2 regions of the Pseudoalteromonas pernae genome follow, and region 1 is predicted to be linked to the other one. Evidence: riboswitches for the same ligand, from Rfam matches in the RefSeq annotation. Region 1 holds a riboswitch; the other holds the start of a gene.

What was found. A riboswitch is a leader RNA that binds a small molecule or an ion and turns the genes downstream of it on or off. The one in region 1 is predicted to bind cyclic di-GMP.
Region 2: it holds a riboswitch for cyclic di-GMP, as region 1 does, so the genes downstream of both, V1358_RS03730 (M12 family metallo-peptidase) here and V1358_RS14500 (Ig-like domain-containing protein) in region 1, are expected to answer to the same signal.

The regions. Positions count from the first base shown of each region.
Region 1 covers NZ_JBDODM010000006.1:100,364-108,368, reverse strand. The annotation lists gene V1358_RS14500 (Ig-like domain-containing protein) at 1-2,514, opposite strand, end outside; cyclic di-GMP riboswitch class I at 2,589-2,673, opposite strand; gene V1358_RS14495 (hypothetical protein) at 3,175-3,492, opposite strand; gene V1358_RS14490 (DUF2256 domain-containing protein) at 3,765-3,923, shown strand; gene V1358_RS14485 (TlpA family protein disulfide reductase) at 3,920-4,738, opposite strand; gene V1358_RS14480 (helix-turn-helix domain-containing protein) at 4,815-5,612, shown strand; gene V1358_RS14475 (MBL fold metallo-hydrolase) at 5,602-6,564, opposite strand; gene V1358_RS14470 (DUF3081 family protein) at 6,656-6,913, shown strand; gene V1358_RS14465 (hypothetical protein) at 6,969-7,268, shown strand; gene V1358_RS14460 (FAD-binding domain-containing protein) at 7,261-8,005, shown strand, end outside.
Region 2 covers NZ_JBDODM010000001.1:853,408-861,412, reverse strand. The annotation lists partial or broken gene V1358_RS03745 (efflux RND transporter permease subunit) at 1-1,613, shown strand, start outside; gene V1358_RS03740 (PepSY domain-containing protein) at 1,674-2,390, shown strand; gene V1358_RS03735 (2Fe-2S iron-sulfur cluster-binding protein) at 2,390-4,219, shown strand; gene V1358_RS03730 (M12 family metallo-peptidase) at 4,533-6,632, opposite strand; cyclic di-GMP riboswitch class I at 6,701-6,786, opposite strand; gene V1358_RS03725 (response regulator) at 7,048-7,665, shown strand; gene V1358_RS03720 (hypothetical protein) at 7,996-8,005, shown strand, end outside.

The sequences.
Region 1 (8,005 bases):
TGCGCCATCAGCGAGTGTGATGTGGGCACTGTCTGCGAACCAATCTGCTGGTGTCATGATTGATAGCGAATAAGATGCCGGTGCACAATCTGTATTGTTGTTAGTTACAGTTACAGTATAGAGCTGCTCTTGACCGGCATTCACAGTACCCGCTGTAGTTTGCACACCAACAACCGGCGCGTTAGCAACACACACAGGTGCTGGCTCTGCCACTACGTAGGTTGCAGTCACTGCTGATTGATACTGAGTTTGCGCAATGTTGTTTGCCACAACACTAAAGTCATACACACCTGCATCTACAGTCGTTGATGAAACTACGTCTAAATCGATTGTCTGTGACTGACCTGAAGCCAATGCCACAGTTTGAGTAGCGGCGCTAAAACCAGCTGGTAATGTCGCATCAACAGTAAATTCAGTAGTGTCACATGACTCGCTGTTATTATTTGTCAGCGTGCCTTGGTAGCTCACTGCAGTGCCAGCCTCTACAGCCTCAGGATTGTTTGCAGCTAACACCCAAGTCGGATTTGCCAGCTCACATTGAGCAACTGGTGCTTCTACAACATAAGAAACTGTCATAGCACCAGTGTATTGTGCGTCAGACGCATTAACTGCTGTTACAGCTATATCATAAAAACCATCTGTTGCCGCTGCAGGGGAAGTCACTTCAAAGCTCACTGAAGCACTTTGACCTGGTAAGACTGTTGCAGTGGCAGCCGTTGCTACCCAGCCCGCAGGAACAGTAGGAGTTACAGTAAATTCAGATGCTGAGCACTCCAGGCTGTCTTGGTTACTCAATGTTGCGTTATAAGTTACGGTCGTTCCCGGAGCTACCCATGCACTCGCGACTGGAGACACATTTATCGTTGGATTAGCCGCTGCACACATTTGGCCTGTATAGCTAACTGATACGCTGGCAACCGTTGCGTTTACCCACTCAGTTGAAATACTTACACCCGCAACTTCATCGGTATAGGTGCTCCCTGCGACTAACGCTGCATCATCAAGGTCATAAATACTACTTTTAGGTGTCATGTCGAGGATTTGACTACTCTCGATATCATCTTTTGATTGATTTAAGTGCACCAATACACCATTGGTTGCTGCGGTACCGGCCATAAATGAATCGAAACCTTGCGCTTGACGATACTCTAGGTAATACCAAAGTGGTGCACCTGTTGTTGCATCTGTACCACGGCGCACTTTCAACGCTTTAGCATTACCTGACATCGCTGTACTAAGCGGCTCGATGATATAGTTGCCGTCTTCATGTGCAGTCACTACTTGACCAGCATTTTGAGTAAGCCAACCCAAACGCTCTTTATTAAATGCATTGAAGTGACCTTCAGATTTACCCATGATGTCAAATTTGTCACCGTAAGTAACAGCAAAACACGAATCGCTAATATAACCAGAGCCACAGCTCAATTCTTTAGCGTGTTTCAAACCTAGGTTGTGACCAAGCTCATGGCCAATCGTCATTAGATTCAATTCACCGTTTAACCAAGCACGTGAAGGCGTTCCACCTACGGTGCCTTGACCACGCCAACCGCAGCTATCGTTTTTGGGCAGCATATACACTAGGCGTTGGTATTGGCTCAAATCAACACCATTGTCTTTTGCTACTTGGCGAGCGTGCTGATCCATACCAAAGTAGTCACAGGTAGTGTCAATCGGCATAGTGTAGTAGCCACGTACATCACCGCTTAACCATGTTTGGCCATATGAAGCCTCTTTGAAATAGTCGTTGACGCGACCAAAAACCATGTCCTGAACTTCTTGTTCGGTCCATGGTTGTAAGCTTGGGTTATCTTGGAAGTTAAGTAATAGCACCAAGGTTTTTTGCTCACCCGTTGTACCAGTCAGTGGTGAAGTTACACCCGAAGTCGAATCGCTTGATGCATCACCCGCTGCGAGCACTTGTAAGCTAGATAAGTCGTTATCAAGTAACATGCGAGTAGTGGCGTTTTGTTCAGTGTTTTGGGTGAACTGCCAGCCCTTAACACTCAATTTGTCTCCAGATTTTAACTCCTGACTTTGTGCATTAGTCGCAACGAATAGCTCAATGTGTTCGTTGCCGGTATCAAGGAAATAACGAAGGCGCGTTTTACCTTGTTCCTCAGAATCAAGATAAACAAGCTCTAACTCACCGGTTACCTGTTTTTTCTGAGCTAAGGTTGCCGCAACGTCAGCGGGCATAGTGCCACGTTTTGTTTGCGGGATAATTGTACGAAGAACGGTACTTGGGTCTTGACCGAGAAGATGGTACTGCGCGTTTTGGCGCTCTTTCGCCACGGCCAGCATTTGACCAGTAGACATCGAGCTTTGGCCATTGTTCGTTTTGGCCATTGATGTTAGTTGTAGAGTTTGCAACTTAACTTGTTGGGCTTGTGGCATTGCTGCCTGTACTCGCATTGCAGTAAAGCTCAAACCAAGCATTAGCGCGGTATACGCGCAAGCTTTACTTGCTGTGAAAGTGGTGTTCGTAGACGTTAAAGTGCAAAGTTTGGTGCTCACAACTGAACCCTCTCAAAGTTTAAACATCACTTCGAAAGCATTCAGTATTTATACTGAGCTCTTGATCACATTCCTTCGGTAACCCAGCCACCCTCTATTTTACTAGTAGGGCCTGTGGCTTTGCGTCCACCAATTACTTGATGTTTGCCATTTCGAGAGTGCTTTCGAAAAAGGAACGCAGGCGATCAAGCACCGCGTTGAGCATAATTTTAGCAACATGATTGCAAAAAACTCAACAACAAAATTGTGCTTTTTTTGAGCTACTTTTGAATTCCTAATGAAATCAACAAGCAAGAAGCAAACATTTTTTCTTAGGAATAAGTTATTACCCCATAATTTGAATAGCGTGCATTTTAATCACACAAATATGGTGAAAATCCTGCCAGATAGAGCTCTATTTTCAGTTTATTGGTGAAAGTGTAATCAGCGAGTGATGTCAAAGTGATTACTTTGCATGGTTACAAAGCTAGAGAACAGAAACCTGACGGTAGAGCCTAATTTAATTTACAAATTTGCAACAGCGGCATTTAATACCGGTAGGGTTTTGTGTCGCCAGATTTGTCGGAATATATGAGGGTTATTCGCGGAGGTAGTCTTCAAGAGGATGATAGATGGAGACGAACCCAGCATCGGGCTGAGTTCGTATCGTATACGTTAGTTTTAACGGCTAATGATATCAACAATCTCACGGGTATCATCTATCAATCGGATGATAGAACCGTCTACTTCGATAGAGATGAGGCCATCCCCACCGCGATTGATTACTTTGCCGCGGCGATAAATGTCGCGGTCTAAAATGTCACCACGTCTCAACTTTTTCTGCCAGCCTGGAGGCAAGTCGCCGCCATTATCTACTTTCTTCTCTAAGCCAGGTGGCAAGCTTTTGTGATCGTGCTTGTCCTTATCCTTATCTTTGGCGTACGCCATACCTGTTACTAAGCTGAGTCCAATCAAACCTACATAAATATATGCTTTCATCGTTTTGTTCCTTAAAGAAGTATCTTTTGAGATTAGCAGTTTTAACTGAACGCGCTATGAAATCACTCATAAAAAGTGTTCATTTTCTCCTGCGTGATTAACCTCGTATAACACGGCACAAAATCATTAATGCGCAATAATATAGTGACGCAATTTGGTCATTTTGTCCCAGTTTTTGTGCTGTTCTGTAGTAGCCTTGTTAGCAACACAAAAATGATCCTCACTTATTACCAATACGTTTTAAACTTAAAACACGACCAACAAGTTGCAAGATGGCCCACAAAAAAGCTCATTTACCCAGCAAGACTTGCCCTATTTGTGGGCTGGAGTTCAGTTGGCGCAAGAAGTGGCAATTGAATTGGGAAGAAGTTAAATATTGTTCTAAGCGTTGCGCTAAAGCCCGCAAAGCACAACGCAACGGGCCTGTTTAACGCAACTCAGAGTCTAAGGTCAGGATACGTGGTATCGATTTAATACCATGGCGTTTAAACAATTTACCGTTCTCATCAATCACCATAGTCACTTCATCAGCAAACTCCCCTTTATAAGCAGTCGCATCTTGTTCTGAAGTCCACAAGTTAGACACTACAACTGTAACTGACTTACCTTGTCTAAGCATGCCATTGACTTGCATTCTTGCTTGCTGGCACTCTTGCGCCGCTTTGGGGTTACGCGTTGCCCAATAAGTTTCACACCAAATTGCACTGAACAATACGATATCAGTATCAAATTGGTAGTCATACGCTTTAGTCTGTGTCGGTGCAATGGCAGCAAGTTCAACACCCTGCTTGAGTTGCGTTAACACTGTTTCTAGCTGCTCATCGGTTTCATGCGTGCGATATACAAGATCACCCTTGCGATTGAATACCAAATGCAATGGCGTGCCGTTTAGCTGCATCGTGGTTGCTAATGAATTTTCGGTATCTTGAGCCATTGGTACTGTAAGACCAAATTTATCAACGACCTTTTGAATCGCCTCGGCGTCGTCATTGAGGTCGATGTTAACCGCCAAGAAAGCGATGTCTTCACCAAATTCTCTGTAATGCTTTTGCAAAGCCGGCATTTGTTTCATGCATGGACTACACCAAGTGGCCCACATTTCAATGTAAAGGGGTTTGCCTTGGGCATAGTTTTTAACAGAGATGCTTTGTTGGCTATCCAATGCCACAACACGCACATCTTGCAAAGGGTGTGCAAAAGTAAGCATGGGTATCACTGCCATAAAAAATATCAATAATCGTTTCATTTTTGTGCTCGCTAAGATTGTACTACATCTACAATAGCAATAAGCTAGAGCCAGAAATTGAATAAAAGCGACAGCTATGACGTTACTCCCCAGTGAGATGTATGCCAGCAAGTTACAACCCATTGATCATTTTGGGTTATCAACGCGCACTCTCGACGACAAATCGATTTCTGAGATTTGGTGCTCAAAGGTCAGTAAGGATAACCTTTGGAGCGAGCAACTATTACACGCCGATGGGCGGATGGGCTTGTTTGTTGTTCGTGGCCCACACGTATATATCAATGATTGCTTACTCACTGAGGGAGTGTATGTATGCGGTGCCAACGAACAAGCTCAAATTATTAGGTGTAGTGCCGATGCCCATATGTTCGGCGCACGTTTTCACATTGGTCAACAACAAGCCCTCATTAACCTTCCTGCGCATGAGCTAACAGGACAGATGCTCGCGATCGGTGACTTACCTCGCACAGCATTTTTACCACTGCTGCACCCAAACATGTCTTTTACACAATTTACCGAACAACTACTCAAAAGCAGCTCAGAAAACGCGACTCCTCATTTGAAGCTAAGTGCCCGACTTATTAACGAATGCGGCAACAGTAGTGTTGTTGCTGATACCATAAAGATGAGCAAACGCTCAGTGGAACGCCATGCCCTCAATCAAATAGGCTTGCCGTTAAAAACCATTGATATATTGAAGAAAGTTGCCAGAGCAAGGGCTACCATCAAGACCAACCCCAACACATCACTGACCCAAATCGCCCATGACATCGGTTTTGCTGATCAAGCCCATTTTACGCGGCAGTTTAAGCACGTGGTCGGAATGACCCCAAGGCAATATAAAACGTTAAAATCAAAGCAAATTAACCGCTGAATTGTGCTTCGATAAGGTGAGAAACACCCTGCTTGTCAACTTCAATCGTCATGCCATCAGCAGCGATATAGAGAGCGCCACTGTATCGGGCTTGCGCAGTTTCTTTTATCCTATTCATGCACAGTTCCCCACCATATCGAGCACTGAAATGCGTGAGTAGCAGGCTTGGGAGCTCTCGTTTTTGCGCATATTCCGCCACTCGCTCAACGTCACTGTGGCCGGTATGAAAACCCACCTTTTTTAAATCTACCGCTAAAAACGTCGCTTCATGCACCAGCAAATCCGTGCCCTCAATCTCGTCATCCAAGCACTTTGGTGCTTCGTTATCGCCACAAACAATAATGACGCGTGCCCGCCATGCATTAAATGTGTAGTCATCACTGAGCAATATTTGACCGTTGAAGGACGTATTTTCGCCACGTTGTAATAAGTTAAAATGTGGTCCACTGGGGATACCATGTTCAGTTAACTTGTTGATATTTAATTTGCGTACTATCTGAGTCTCAACGAATTTATAAGCGTAGCTGGGGACCCGATGTTTTAGTGGGCATGTGGTGACATCGACCCACGAGAAAGACTGGCCAGCGCATTGTTCAACACTGAGTAATTTCAGCTCAAACGCTAAGGTTAACTCGGTCATTTCCAGCACAGCTCGCACAAAAGAAAGCACTTCGTCAGGCGCGATAAGATACATAGGGTGGGTTCTGCCAGACAACCCAGCGGAAGCTATCAAACCGGGGAGCCCATAGCAGTGATCGCCATGTTTATGGGTTATGAAAATGGCTTCAAGATGGTAGATAGCGAGCGTGCTTTTAAGAATTTGATGTTGGGTCCCTTCACCACAATCGACAAGATACCAAGGTTTTAAATCGTCTCTAAACACCGCATAAGCTGATACATTTCTTTGCGTTGTTGGCGTCCCAGAACTACTTCCTAATACTTGTACTCGCAAATCTTTTTCCTACTATCTTTGTATCTGAGTTTAATTTTACGACGTGCGCCCAAAGAATAACACTAAGGCACATTTATCAGGATAACCAGTTATGAAAAACGATATCGATACCAAAACTCTACTCAATGTGTACGAACAGATTCAAAAACACGGCGAGCAAACAGAAAAAGGAAAGTTGTACCAAGGACTGTACGCCTATAGTGATATAGATGGCTACACAGTCTACATTGAAGGCAGTGGTGTGCTGCTACGTTTTGGATTTCACAATACCTATCACCTTGACTATCAAAGCGATAAAAATAAAGAGGATTTTATGAACAAAGTCCTCAGCATCGCACATCAGGACTGATCGCCCCGCAATTGATTGAGCGTATAAACCACTTTGTATTATGCGAGGGTTTTACGTGCACAGACCTAGGCGATATAGGCCCACTCCGGCACCGTTACAAAATCATATCGAGCGAGTTGTCGAAGCCTTAAAGCAGCAGCCACATAAAGTAGCGCTCATCAAAGATAATTTGGAATATTATCGCCAACAGCCACATCTAAAGCGTGGCTTCTTGCTCGCCATTGAACGTTTTGATTGGGTTTTTGCAGCGCACGAGGACGTTGATTCTCTGTGTGCTCAATTACTTAGTGACGATTACATCGGCAGACGTTTACGCCGTTATCCGTTGTTATTCAAGGGCATATTAGATGATTAATCTGGTGTGGTTGAAGCGAGATTTTCGCTTAGACGACCACGCGCCATTGCACTTTGCGGCGCTAAACGGGAAGCCTACACTGGTTGTGTATGTGATTGAGCCACACTACTGGCAACTGGAAGACACCAGCATGAGGCAATTCACCTTCATTGCCCAAGCACTTCGTTCGCTGGCAACTGAGCTAGAAAAAATTGGCGCTTTTTTGTTGGTGCGCAGCGGTGATGTCTGTGATGTGTTGTCACGCATTCATCAACATGCGCCTATCGACACACTTTTTAATCATCAAGAAACGGGGAACAGTTGGACATTTGCGCGGGACCAACAAGTATTCGCATGGTGCAAGCAACATGGGATCACAGTCAACACGTACCGCCAACAAGCTGTGTTTCGCGGCAAAATTGACAGGGATACATGGCACGCTAAAGCCAACGATTGGCTGGAACAAAGCTGTTATCCCGCACCGCAAAAGTTACTCAGCCTCATTACACATCATGATGGCTTGGCATTGCTTGATAATTATGTAGGCGATGATGAACTAGAAGCCATTAGCGCGCAACGCGGCAGCCATACAGCGGCCATCAACACACGAAATAGTTTTTTTACACAACGAATTCGTCACTATCGCTATGGCATATCGTCTATCATCAAAAGTGGCACTGCGTGTTCACGTTTGAGTCCGTACCTTGCTTACGGATTGGTTAGCTTGCGCGATACGATGCAACGACTTTATGCCCTCC
Region 2 (8,005 bases), on a different contig from region 1:
TGATCTCTGAGAAGAAAAACCCCCTTAATCGCTTGTTGATTGCCATTTATAAGCCAGCGCTGAATTTGGTGATGAAATTTCCGAAGATCACCGTGGTGTTAGCGATTGTTTTGACTGTGGTTGGCTTCTATCCGGTCGATAAAATTGGCAGTGAATTCATCCCACCTCTGGATGAAGGGGACCTGATGTACATGCCAACAACCTATCCGGGCATATCTATTGGTAAAGCCCGAGAGTTGTTGCAGCAAACCGATAAGCTCATTCGTACTGTGCCAGAGGTGGAAACCGTGTTCGGTAAAGTGGGTCGAGCGGAAACGGCGACCGATCCCGCGCCATTAACCATGATTGAAACCTTTATTCAGCTCAAACCTCGCGACCAATGGCGTGAAGGGGTGACAACTGAAAGCCTCAAGGCTGAGTTTGATAAGTTGGTTAAATTCCCGGGTCTAACCAATGCGTGGGTAATGCCTATCAAGACCCGTATCGACATGCTAGCAACGGGCATAAAAACGCCTGTGGGCATCAAGGTTGCTGGTCCGAAATTGGATGTAATTCAAGACATTGGTGAGCAAATCGAGCAGTTGCTACCTAACGTACAAGGCACTGCTTCTGTGTACTCAGAGCGCGTAGCGGGTGGTCGTTACATTAAAGTGGATATTTCTCGCGAAAAGGCCAGCCGCTTTGGCTTGAATATCGAGGATGTACAACAGGTTGTGTCCACAGCGATTGGCGGCATGAATGTGACGCAAACTATTGAGGGGCAAGAACGTTACCCTGTTAACTTGCGCTATCCACAAGATTACCGTGACTCTCCTGAGCAATTGTCGCGTTTGCCAGTGGTGACGCCAAATGGTCAGCGTATCGCCTTAGGTGATGTGGCGGATATTCGTATTGAAATTGGCCCGCCGGGGATCAAAAGTGAAAATGCCCGCATTAACGGCTGGACCTTCATTGATATCGCGGATGTTGATGTGGGCACCTATGTTGAAAATGCAAAGGCGTATTTGGCGGCGAACTTAGACCTGCCCGCTGGCTATTCAATCAACTGGGCTGGCCAGTATGAATACATGGAGCGCGCGAAAGAAAAGCTGACTTACGTGCTGCCGCTGACCCTCGCTATTATCGTGATCTTGCTTTACCTCAACTTCCGTTCGTTGGTTGAAGTAGCAATCATCATCATCACCTTACCTATGGCGATGATTGGTGGCTTATGGTTAATGTATCTTGAAGGCTTTAATTTCTCCGTTGCTGTGGGGGTAGGCTTTATTGCCCTAGCTGGGGTCGCGGTGGAAATCGGCGTGATTATGCTGGTGTACTTGAACCAGTCTTACCAAGAAGCGCTTAATCGTTGTAAGGAACAGGGTATTGCCTTTGATAGGTCAGCGCTTACCCGGGCCATTATGGAAGGGGCGGGGATGCGTATTCGCCCTGTTATGATGACGGTGGCGACGATTATTATCGGTTTGATGCCGATTCTTTATGGCTCGGGCACGGGCTCAGAGGTCATGAGTCGCATTGCCGCACCTATGGTGGGTGGTATGCTCAGCGCGGTGTTATTGACACTCTTAGTGCTGCCTGCGGTGTATTTCATTTGGCGCGCTCGCAGCATCGAAGCAGACAACACACCGCCTTTTAGCGCACTAAAAACGAGTCGCAAATATCACAAATGGCTCATGTTGTTTGTTGGTTCTCAGTTTGTGATTTGGTCGGTCACGGGGGCATATATGGTGTTTTTTGATATCGACTATATCCATGGCGATACCCTAGTGAAAAACCACCAAACCAAAGTGCCAGTGCAGCAGTTGAACTACCCGATGAGTTCGCTTAGAGCGCAATATTCGCAATTAGAAAAGCTCTCTGTGGGCATGCATATTGATAAACCGGTTTATCGCTTTGTGCAAGATGATGTGCATTACATGGTGGATGCGCAAACGGGTGAGTTGCTATCGCCCCTGAGCAAAGAACAAGCCCTCAAGGTTGCGCAGTATGAATACGCAGGGAGCGGCAGCATTGACAGTGTTGAGTACATTGATGCCAATCCGCCCGCAGAGTTAAGCAGCCGAGTGCACAGTGCATTACCGGCATGGCGAGTAAACTTTGATAACGTGGGCAGCCCAACGCTCTATATCTCGGAGCGCACAGGGGAGGTCTTAGGGAAACGCCATCAATGGTGGCGTTTATTTGATTGGATGTTTCGCTTTCATGTGATGGATTACCAAGACAGCGAAATTGATAACTCCTTGTTGTTTTGGGTGACTTTATTTGCAATTTTTGCCGCCGTTATGGGGGCTGTGCTGATCTATTTCACAGTGATCAAAAACAAGATTAACGTGCAGGGTTTAATCCCGCGACTTCATAAAAATAATAATATTGAACAGGGTCGTGTGTAATGCAGTGGACAAGAAAAATACACAAATGGGCGTCCGTAATTGTCGGCATCCAACTATTACTGTGGTTGGGTAGTGGCCTTTATTTCAATCTCATGGACCATCATAAAGCCGGTGGTCACACATACCGTGCGCACGGGCACTCTGAGATAGAAATTGACACCAGCGCTTTAGTTGAGCCTAAGCAAGTGCTTGAAAGTGCAGCGCCCAGCGTGGAGTTAAAACAAATAACCTTGCTGGACCAGCCCTATTACTTGGTGAGCCACAAACGCGGTTTGTATGCGTATTTTGAGAATCAGTACAGCTTATTTGATGCCTACACAGGTGACAAAGTGCGCATTGATGGCGCTTTTGCTACGCGACTTGCAAAGCGCTCTTATAATGGACCCGGTGAGGTGGGGCAAGTGCGTCTGTTGCAACCACCAATTGAAGATTTCCCCAAGCAGAAAAATGCTTCATGGCGTGTCGATTTTAACGATGACATTGAAACCAGTGTCTACATAGAGGCTGGTTCTGGACGTGTTGTTGGTCACAGTGATGCTCACAAACGTTTCGCTGGTATCTTCTTTATGCTGCACTTTATGGATTACGGCAATAAAGGCAATTTCAACAGTATTCAAATTATCCTCTTTGCGTTCGTCACTTTGTGGTTAACCCTAACAGGATTTATTTGGACGTTGGATTTAATCAAGCGCGGCCAATACAAGGTTAAATTATTCTCTTCGCACAGAGAAATTAAGCTCTTTGATCATCAACAGCAGCTTTTGGATCATGTTGATATTTCAACAGCCACCAACCTGCTTGATGGGCTTAGCGAGCATAATATTGCTCTGCCTTCGAGCTGTGGCGGTGGCGGCACGTGTGGCCGCTGTAAAGTGCTTATTAACCCTGCACCACAAGTAACCTCAGCAGACAAACAGCATTTCTCGCAGCCAGAGCTTGAGCAAGGATTTCGACTAGCATGTCAGCATTTCTCGGATGATGTGCAAGACATGACCTTGTTTGATATCACCGACGCCCAAAAAATGACACTGACCTTGTTGAGTAGTGAGTTTGTGACGCCTGAAATCAAAGAGTTACGCTTTAAGTTGCCTGCGCAAGGACTGCAATACAAAGCGGGAGCGTTTATGCGCTTTTTAATTCCAGGTGGAGTCGTCAAAGCGAAGCCAGATAGGCTCCCTGAGCAATATCAAGCACACTGGCAGGAGGTGGAAGAGGGCACATTTGAGGCGCAGGCTTGCTCACGCAATTATTCGCTTGCTTCGGTTTCAGAGCTCACTGATGAACTGGTGTTTACGGTTAAATATCAACGAGCACCGGAGCAGGGAGTGCCAGCTGGCAGCGGTTCAAGCTATATGTGTAATCTCAAAGTGGGTGACACCATAGATGCTGTGGGGCCTTTCGAAGAGTTTTATGTCGAACCTTCGATTAACGCGCCTATCATTGTGGTCGGTGCAGGTTCAGGTATGGCGCCCCTGCATTCCATCATCCAAGACTTGTTGTTAAATCGACACTATCAACAGCCGATTCATTTTTACTTTGGTGCTCGCAGCCAAGGCGATTTATTATACCGCAGTGAATTTGAGCGCTTAAGCCAGCAATTTGCCAACTTCCATTTCACTGGGGTGTTATCGCAACCTAGTGCTAACTGGCAAGGAAGGAAGGGGTATGCGCAGCAAAGTATGTTCCAAGACATCACCGATGAGTTGTTGCTCAGTGCTCATTTTTACCTCTGTGGCCCGCAGGCAATGATGGATGACACCATCACGGCTCTGCACAAAAGGGGTGTAAGCGACCAGCGGATTCATATTGATAGTTTTAACTACGCGTAGCGATAGTAAATAAATGCATTTAAGAAAAGGACGCTAAATCAGTGTCCTTTTTTTACAGGAGCGCAAACCCACACCTACCTTGTTGGCCACTTCTTACAGCATCAATATGATGTTCCGAAGGAGTTGATAAACTCGTTACAACAAGAGCGGTGAACGAAACGCTTAAAGCCACGGCGCGCGAGTCGCGAGATGCTGATATAAAAAAAGCAGCCATTAGGCTGCTTTGGGCTCAATTTCAGGGGAATCAATTGATTAAAAATAGCGAACAAACTGTGTTGCTTTAGTGCTTCCTTGCACCAGTCTTACTCCCATTTCACTTTGCACAGTTTTTTCCTCGACATGGCTTGTCACCGCCGCCACCGCCGCTTCCAGAGGTTGTAACCGTCACCGAACTCCAATTGCTCCAGGTCGAAGCGCCAGCGTTATTTGTGGCGCGTACGCGGTAGCGGAAAGTCCCACTGTCGCTGGCATCCACATAGCCTGTGGTATCTGCAGCTGTTTGCGCAATGATTTGGGTTGCACGCCATTGACCATTCTTGTGTTGTTTTTCACGTTGAATGTCAAAGCTGTTCTCGTTGTCACTGTTGTCAGCCCAACTTAAGGATGCGGTGCCATCTTGGCCGTTCGTTGTGCTTAGCAATGACGGAGCGTTTGGAGGTAGTAATTTATCTAGCGTGGTCGCACACAAGGACGCAGAAGGTAGGGTGGTATTGTTCGCTAAATCTTTCGCCTGCACGCTAAAACAATACTGAGTATTCGGCGCCAAGCCTGTAGCTGTGAATGATGTGCTACTTTGCCATACGCCCGTTGAGCAATCATTGCCGCTTTGGTTGCAATTAAACAAGTAACTGACAGTGGAGCCGTTATCATCAATGGCAGTGGTTGCTTGCATTGTCACTGCACTGTCACTGATTGCAGCTGGCGCTGCTGCGAAGTTCATCGGGTTAGGATCTGGTGCTGTGGTGTCAGGTGCTGCTGGCGGCACAAAGCCGTTTAGGTAGTAATGACCTTGGCTTGCGTAATCACTCACATAAGGGCCTGATGTGCCATACACTTCAAGTAAGTGAATGCCCGCCGCCAGATCAATTTGAATATTGGCGTTGGTATCTGTTTGTGGCTCTGCCGTTGCCAATAAATTGCCCTGTGCGTCATACAGTCGTAAGCCAACATCCAAATTTGAACCGCGGCGATTGGTGCGTGTAAACGCATCCCACGCTGGCGTTGCTGTGAATTGAGCGGCACCAGTGCCTGCGCTGAATTGAAACCAATCGCTGTCACCTTGCTCGATAGTACCCTTGTTAGCTGCTTCAACGTTGCTAGGGTCCGCTTCGCGATTCGTTGCAGAAAATTGACCCGCTTGATCCACAACTAAGGCGATTGGTGATTGTTCATTGCCCTCTTGGTCAATCGACGAACCCAATTTGGTCGCCATGATGGCGATGTCATCTTGAAATTGGTTGGCGTCAGGGTATTCGCCTTTACTCCACTGAGTAATATTTTTACTGTACGAGTTACCCATGATTGGCGCCCAACTATTTAGATCGTTGGTTTCGCCTAAACCGCCATAGTAAGAGGTGGTAGAGGTTCCGTCATGACTAAGGCCAAGATTGTGTCCCAGTTCGTGTGAACCCGCCTCAGACATGGTTGTTGCCGCGCCTCCTGCAAGGCGGTTGTAATATACGAAAGCGGGTTGATAGTAAGTGTAGTTACTGCCACCCCAAACATTTACATAGGCAACACCACCGGCACCTTGTGATGGCAAAGCAACATCAGTGGCATCACTGTCTTTAGTAAATAACACCCAACCAACTTTGGGCCCAAAGCTCGCTGGCGCCTCGGTGGTTACATTGATATCGAACGCTGAGAAGTCATCAGCCATACGTGCCCAAATTAAATGAATACGGCTACGTTCCGTTTCGTTAAATGTGCTTGGATCGCCGTCTAAATCATAGGGAAGCGTGTCATAGGTTTTACCACCGCCCCATGCTTTACCACTGACGATGCCACCATCAAAGTCCAAATACACTGTGTTCGCTGCATTGGGCTTACTGTGTAGCTTGAATACGTCAATCTCGGGTAACGCCGCTGCAACAACTGCAATATCGAGCTCTGTCGATGAGGAGGTTAAGCCTTCTTCAATGTAAAACAACTCGCCTGACGCATCTGCTTCGATGTAATCGGTGTCGATAACTGGGATATTCAGTGTTGAAAGCTTGCTCAGTACCTTAGTTTGCACATGCGCTGGTAGCTTATTCAGACTTTTCTTTAATCGGTTATCGGGCAGTTTGTCCAGCGCTTGGTAGGGTAATTGCAGCTGTTGTTCGCTATCGGGTTTTGCTACTGCATAGCTACTCACCGCGATACTGATAGCGCTAACGATCGCGCTGAGTTTATGTGCAGAACTGAGTTTCATAGTGTTGCTCCAAATATAAATCTGGTCATTTGCAACGCAAAGATAGACAGCCCGAGTTCCCGAACTGTACTAGCAATCCCGCTATCATAGGGCTGACCCCCTTAGACCGGTGACTTTGCGTCCCACCCTTTCGAATGGTTTGCCAAACGTGTTATAAAATTGTTACAAGGCAGGGTAGCAAGAGAAATACTAAATTCCAATATAATTTAAATAAAATAGGAACATAGGACGAGGTAGATGGTGTGACTCAGGGCTAATGGTCAGATTTCTATTTGTTGCGTTTGCAGTTAATTAATAGGATGGTGAACGAAGAGCAGTAAAAGGATGTGTTCTTAATTTGTACCTTTTTCGGGTTGAATCTATGTTTATTAAGGGCCTAACTGTTCAACGATAAGTATTGCTAGGAGGGCGAGCTATGAAAATTATTGTTGCGGACGATCATCCCCTAATTGTTTATGCAATTACGCATAAGATAAAGTCACTGAGGCGAGGCATTGAGATAGAGTCAGCTTATTGTTATCAGCAACTGTTTCGATTAATGGAGCAGTCCACACCCAGTATTGATTTAATTATCACAGACTTAGCTATGCCAGGTTGTGTTGGAATCCAAGGGATCCAGTACATTCGTGAGCACCACCCGCTCACACCTATCATAGTTATTAGCGGCAATGATGATTTTGAGAGTTGCACACAGTGCTTAGATGCAGGGGCTACAGAGTTCATTTCAAAAGCAGAACTAGATACTGTCTTCACATCTGTCATTTCGAAATACCTGAGTGAAAACAAGGATAATACTGTCTCTAGTGAATTATCTAAAACACATGAATACCTGAAACACTTAACACCAAGTCAGAAAAAAGTGCTGCATTTTATATCTGAAGGATACAGTAACAAGGCTATTGCGCGACAGCTGAATCTTTCTGAGAAAACCATTCGAGTTCATGCAAGTGCAATATTTAGACACTTGAATGTTACCAACAGAACACAAGCAGCAATTGAATATAAAAAAACGATCAATTCTCTTCTCAACTAATTACCTCTATCACCATCATGAATTAGCGTGTGTTGTTTGATTAATAGGAGCAACACCTAGTCTAAGTAAGGCGTTAATAAATCATTTGTCCTAGGTCATTTGCTAAGTGCTCTAGGTCAAATGCCTACATATTTTAGTTAATGCGCTCAATATGTTACTTCGTTTTAACCTTTTAAACTAAAACTTCACACAGCTGAAGGTGCATTGCTACTTAGGGGTAGCTCTAACAACTGTTTGAACTTCACAACGGATGACTTCGACGAAACTGCAACGCGTCATTCTATGAAAAGTCGTTAAGTAAGTTGAACACAATTATAACGGGAGGACGTAATGGTCCAAT